Caldimonas brevitalea: one gene and its partner. The main gene of each other region encodes a partner of the protein of the gene in region 2 in a complex. Links are inferred from orthologs where the notes say so. Each region holds a gene or a part of one and is shown on either strand. Other genes may lie near its edges.

Region 1 (3,079 bases), 460 kb from region 2 along the record:
AAGGTCGCCACCGCGTGCGGGTTGTGCGCGACGTCGAGCACCAGGGTGGGCTGGCCGGGCACGATCTGGAAGCGACCAGGCAGCTCGACCAGCGCCAGGCCGGTGCGGACCGCTTGCGCCGTGACCGGCAGCCGGTCACGCAAAGCCTCCAACGCCGCCAACACACCCGAGGCGTTGAGCAGCTGGTTGGCGCCGCGCAGCGCCGGGTAGGCCAGGCCGGTGTAGCGCTTGCTGCGGCCGGCCCACGACCACTGCTGCCAGTTGCCGCCGCCGCCCTGCTGGCCGGCATAGTTGAAGTCCTGCCCGAAGCGCCACAGGTCGGCACCGATGGCCTCGGCATGCGCCACCACACTGGCAGGCGGCACCGGGTCGCTGACGATCACCGGGGTGCCGGGGCGCATGATGCCGGCCTTCTCGCGGCCGATCGACTCGCGGTCGGGGCCGAGATATTCCATGTGATCGAGGTCGATGCTGGTGATCACCGCGCAGTCGGTGTCGATCACGTTCACCGCGTCGAGCCGCCCGCCCAGGCCAACTTCGAGCACCACCGCGTCCAGCCCGGCATGCGACAGCAGCCGCAGGATCGCCAGCGTGGTGAACTCGAAATAGGTCAGCGACTCGCCTTGCCGCGCGGCCTCCACCGCCTCGAAATGCGGCAGCAGCGCCTCACCGTCGATCACCTCGGTGTTGATGCGGCAGCGCTCCTCGAAGTGCACCAGGTGCGGCGAGGTGTAGACGCCCGTTCGGTAGCCCGACTGCTGCAGGATGGCCTCGAGCATCGCGCAGGTCGAGCCCTTGCCGTTGGTGCCGGCCACCGTGAACACCGGGCAGTCGAAGCGCAGCGCCAGCCGCTCGGCCACCACCCGAACCCGCTCCAGTGTCAGGTCGATCGTGCTGGGGTGCAGCCGCTCGCAATGCGCGAGCCACTCGGCCAGCGTGGTGGGGAGAGGGGACGGGGTGGGGGTCGACATGGGACAGGATGGTAAGGAGGCGCGCATAACCCGGTGCCTGAAATGCCAAGGGCCGGCATCGCCGGCCCCTGCCTCGGCCCGGAGGAAGATCGTCAGGCCACGGCGTCGGCGGGCTGGCGTTGCAGCATCGCGAGCGCACGGGCGATCGTGACGCGCAGTTCGCGCCGGTCGATGATCATGTCGAGCGCGCCCTTGTGCAGCAGGAACTCCGAGCGCTGGAAGCCCTCGGGCAGCTTCTCGCGCACGGTGTTTTCGATCACGCGCGGGCCGGCAAAACCGATCAGCGCCTTGGGTTCGGCCATCACGATGTCGCCCATGAACGCGAAGCTGGCCGAGACACCGCCCATGGTCGGGTCGGTCAACACGCTGATGTAGGGCAGTTTGGCCTTCGCCAAACGGGTCAGCGCCGCGTTGGTCTTGGCCATCTGCATCAGGCTCAGCAGGCCTTCCTGCATCCGGGCGCCGCCGGTGGCGGTGAAGCAGATGAAGGGTGTCTTCTGCTCGCAGGCAGTCTCGACGCCGCGCACGAAGCGCTCGCCCACCACCGAGCCCATCGAGCCGCCCATGAAGTCGAACTCGAAGCAGGCCGCCACCACCGGAATGCTGTGCACCGCGCCGCCCATCACGACCAGCGCGTCGGTCTCGCCGGTCGACTCGAGTGCGTCTTTCAGGCGGTCCGGGTATTTCTTGCTGTCCTTGAACTTGAGCGCGTCGACCGGGAGCACCTCCTGGCCGATCTCGTAGCGCCCTTCCCCATCGAGGAATTTGTCGAGCCGGGCCCGCGCGTTGATGCGGTGGTGGTGGCTGCACTTGGGGCAGACATACACGTTTTGCTCGAGGTCGGTCTTGTACAGCACCGTCTCGCACGACGGGCATTTGATCCACAACCCTTCCGGCACCGAACGGCGCTCGGCCGGGTCGGTCTGCTGGATCTTCGGAGGCAGCAGTTTTTCAAGCCAACTCATGGGGTCACTCCTTGATGAGGGTGTCGAGGGCAGCACGGATCTCGGCGATGAACCGGCCCCCCGTTGCCGCCACTTTCTCGGGCGGCTGTTCTTCGAGCAATTGCACCAGGCGCGAGCCGATCACGACGGCGTCGGCGACGGCGCCCACTGCCTTGGCGGTTTCAGCATCGCGGATGCCGAAACCGACGCCGACCGGCACGCTGACATGGGCACGGATGCGCGGCACCACCTCGGCCACCGCGCCGGTGTCGAGATGGCCGGCACCGGTGACGCCCTTCAGCGAGACATAGTAGACGTAGCCGCTCGCAACCCGGCCCACGTCCTTCATGCGCTGCTCGGTCGAGGTCGGCGCGAGCAGAAAGATCGGGTCGAGCCCGTGCGACTTGAGCTTGCCGGCGAAGCCCTCGCACTCCTCGGGCGGGTAGTCGACCACCAGGACGCCATCGACGCCCGCCGCCTTGGCGGCGGTCACGAAGGCGTCGGCGCCGCGGCGCTGGTCATAACGTTCGACCGGGTTGGCATAGCCCATCAACACCACCGGGGTGGTGTTGTTCTTGGCCCGGAAGCCGCGCACGTAGTCGAGCACCTGCGCCATGCCGATGCCTTTGGCCAGCGCTCGCTCGGATGCCTTCTGGATCACCGGGCCGTCGGCCATCGGGTCGGAGAACGGCACGCCCAGCTCGATCACGTCGGCGCCGGCGTCCGCCAGCGCCAGCATCAGCTCGACGGTGGTCGCAGGATATGGGTCACCGGCGGTGATGTAGGGGATCAGCGCCTTGCGCCGTTGGGCCTGCAGTGCGGCGAAGGTGGCGGCGATGCGGGTCATTGCACACCTCCGGGCAGCTGCTGCCGCTTGGAGGCTTCGAGCAGGCCGGCGACGGTGGCGATGTCTTTGTCGCCGCGGCCGGACAAACACACCAGGATGGACTGATCGGGACGCATCGTCTTGGCCAGCTTCATGGCGTATGCCACTGCGTGGCTCGATTCGAGCGCCGGGATGATGCCCTCGGTGCGGCACAGGTAGTGGAAGGCATGCAGCGCTTCATCGTCGGTGATGCCGACATACTCGGCGCGGCCGATGTCCTTCAGGTAGGCGTGCTCCGGGCCCACGCCGGGGTAGTCGAGGCCGGCCGACACCGAATG
Region 2 (3,068 bases):
CGCCAAGGCCGGGCACCCACAGCAGTTGCTCGCCCGCGTAAAGCAAAGGCCCGGTGCGCGACCAGGATGGCACGCCGGCCGCCTGGAACTGCTTCTTCAGGCTGCGCGCCGGGCGCTGCGGGCCACTCTGGAACTGCTCGCCGCCGCTGCGGTCGCGCAGCTGCAACTGTGCGGGGAGCGACAAGGCCACGCCGCCCACCGCGACACGTCGGACCACCAAGGTGCCGCCCCACCCGCGCAGCCGATAGCGACCCGCGCGTCTGATGCTCAGGCTCGCATCCTTTGAAACAGCCGACACCACCGCGCGATGTTGACCATCAGCCTCATAGCGCAAGGCCCCGCGGTAGCTCCGCAGCACACCGCCGCCGGGTAGCGGCCACTGCCCCGCCGAGGTCGAGGGCAGCTCGAGCCACAGGCGCTCGAGCAGCGCGGCGGACAGCGGCGCGCCAGCGACACGCCGCACCCAGGCCCGCAAGGCGTTGCGGCCGCGCGGGGCGCTGAGGGCCAGCAAGGGGGCCACCTGGAGCGTCCCGGCCTGTTGCAGGCCGTGCAAGTCCTGTTCGGCCAGTTCCGCCAGGCAGGCACTCGCCTCACCGGCCCACGCCGCGGCGTCGGCAAGGCTGGCTTCCGCCATGGGGAACGCGACGCTCAGTGCCGGCCAGACGTCATGGCGCAAGCGGTTGCGCGCAAAGCGGACGTCCTGGTTGCTGCCGTCGTCGACATACCGCAAACGATGCCGCCGCACATAGGCCTCGATGGCCTCCCGCGGACGAGCCAGCCACGGACGCAACCACAGCAACCCGTCCCGCTCGGCGGCAGCCGGCATGCCGGCGAGACCGGCCACGCCGGCACCGCGCAGGGCTTGCAACAGAAAGGTTTCGGCCTGGTCGCGGCGGTGGTGTGCCAGCAGCACACAGTCGGCGCCGTGCTCCTTGGCCATGCGCGCCAGCGCTGCGTAGCGGGCCGTGCGGGCGACCGCCTCCACACTCTCGCCCTTTACAGGGCGCAACGACAGGAGGGTGTGCACCAAACGCACCGGCCAGCCTTTGCGCTGCCAGGCTTTGCATTGACGCTCGCAATGCGCGAGCCAGCTATCGGCGGCGGGCTGCAGCCCGTGGTGAACGTGCAGCGCGATCACCTGCACGCCAGGCTGTTCCACGGCCGCCCGCACCGTGGCATGCAGCAAGGCGGTGGAGTCGCGCCCCCCGCTGTAGGCCACCGCGACCGTGGCCGCAGCAACCGCCAGCGGCGGAGGGTTCATCCGCGTTCTTTGGTGTCGACGAAGCGGCCGTAGCTCTGCAGGCGCTCGTAGCGGCGCTGCAGCAAGTCCTTCGGCCGCAGGTCGGCAACCTGGCGCAAGGCGTCGTTGAGGCCGCGCTTCAAGTAGGCGGCCATCTGCTTGTAGTCGCGGTGGGCGCCGCCCACCGGCTCGTTGATGATCTTGTCGACCAGGCCCAGGGCCTTCAGGCGATGGGCCGTGATGCCGAGCGCTTCGGCAGCGTCCGACGCGCGGTCTGCCGTCTTCCAGAGGATGGACGCGCAGCCTTCGGGCGAGATCACCGAGTACACCGAATACTGCAGCATCAGCACCTGGTCGCCCACGCTGATGGCCAGCGCACCGCCTGAGCCCCCCTCGCCGATCACAGTGGCGATGATGGGCACTTCGAGCTGCGCCATCTCGAAGATGTTGCGGCCGATCGCCTCGGACTGGCCGCGTTCTTCGGCACCGATGCCGGGGTAGGCGCCAGGGGTGTCGACAAAGGTGAACACCGGCAGCCCGTACTTCTCGGCCAGCTTCATCAGGCGCAAGGCCTTGCGGTAGCCCTCGGGGCGCGACATGCCGAAGTTGCGCAGGCCGCGCTCCTTCGTGTCGCGGCCCTTCTGATGGCCGAGCACCATGCACGCCTGGCCGTTGAAGCGGGCCAGGCCGCCGACGATGGATTGGTCGTCGGCGAAGTGCCGGTCACCGTGCAGTTCCTGGAACTCGGTGAAGATTTCGCCGATGTAGTCCAGCGTGTAAGGCCGCTGCGGGTGCCGCGCGATCTGCGTGACCTGCCAGGGCGTGAGGCTGGAATAGATGTCTTTCGTGAGCTGCTGGCTCTTCTTGCTGAGCCGGTCGATCTCTTCGGAGATGTCGACTGCTGACTCGCTTTGCACATAGCGCAGCTCATCGATCTTGGTTTCCAGTTCGGCGATCGGCTGCTCGAACTCGAGGAAGTGTTTTTTGCTCATCCCAAGTCATCCCGACGTATTTGTGAACGTTCGCCTCGCATTTGTTCTCAATATTCCACCGGTAGGGGGTCGAGGCTGCGCCAAATGTACCACGTGGCAACAGAGCGAAACGGGGCCCACGCTTCGCCGACTTCCCGGGCCTCGGCGCGCGAGACCGGCTCGCCGCTGAAGTAGTTGACGCTGATGCCCTTGAGCAGGCCGATGTCGTCGAGCGGCATGACATTGGGGCGCATCAGGTGGAAGATCAGGAACATCTCGGCGGTCCAACGGCCGATGCCACGGATCGCCACCAGCTCCTCGATGATCGCCTCGTCTTCCATCGACGACCACTGCCGCACGTGCACCGCGCCGCTGGCGAAGTGCGATGCGAGGTCGCGCAGGTACTCGACCTTGCGGGCTGACAGGCCGGCGGTGCGCAGCGTCTCGGGCGGCACCTCCAGCACCTGGGCCGGCGGGATGCGGTTGGTGGGCCCGCTCATCAAGTCGGCGAAACGGTCCCAGACCGCCTGCGCCGCCTTGACCGAGATCTGCTGACCGACGATGGACCGGGCCAGCGTCGTGAAGGCATCGCCGCGGCTTTGCAGGCGCGCCTCGCCGAACTGCGGTATCAGCTTGCGCATGACGCGATCGCGCCGCGCCAGATGCTTGCAGGCATCGTCCCAGTACTCAGGGGTCACCGACTTCGGCATCGCGGCCTCAGGCCTTGACCCAGGTGGTACCTTGAGGCGTGTCCTGCAACACGATGCCCTGCTCGGCCAAGGCTTGGCGGATGCGATCGGCCTCTGTGAAATTGCGCGCCTTCTTGGCTGCCGCGCGGGCGTCGATCTGAGCCTGGA

The links.
Region 1: the proteins of AAW51_RS09905 (region 2) and accD are in contact, whole or in part, in a solved structure (PDB 8UXZ), measured with the Escherichia coli proteins. The link is inferred for Caldimonas brevitalea from one-to-one orthologs.

What each region holds. Positions count from the first base shown.
Region 1 is NZ_CP011371.1:1,808,187-1,811,265, reverse strand. What follows is about bases 1-2,764. They hold accD (acetyl-CoA carboxylase, carboxyltransferase subunit beta), read right to left. Parts: upstream 1,937-2,764; coding sequence 1,064-1,936; downstream 1-1,063. Other genes in these bases: trpB (tryptophan synthase subunit beta), read right to left, coding at 2,759-2,764; trpA (tryptophan synthase subunit alpha), read right to left, coding at 1,941-2,762; folC (bifunctional tetrahydrofolate synthase/dihydrofolate synthase), read right to left, coding at 1-971. Also shown: more of trpB, read right to left, coding at 2,765-3,079.
Region 2 is NZ_CP011371.1:2,268,096-2,271,163, reverse strand. What follows is about bases 246-2,998. They hold AAW51_RS09905 (acetyl-CoA carboxylase carboxyltransferase subunit alpha), read right to left. Parts: upstream 2,233-2,998; coding sequence 1,258-2,232; downstream 246-1,257. Other genes in these bases: cysS (cysteine--tRNA ligase), read right to left, coding at 2,929-2,998; AAW51_RS09900 (DNA-3-methyladenine glycosylase family protein), read right to left, coding at 2,280-2,921; tilS (tRNA lysidine(34) synthetase TilS), read right to left, coding at 246-1,261. Outside these bases: more of tilS, read right to left, coding at 1-245; more of cysS, read right to left, coding at 2,999-3,068. UniProt on the Escherichia coli protein: Component of the acetyl coenzyme A carboxylase (ACC) complex. First, biotin carboxylase catalyzes the carboxylation of biotin on its carrier protein (BCCP) and then the CO(2) group is transferred by the carboxyltransferase to acetyl-CoA to form malonyl-CoA.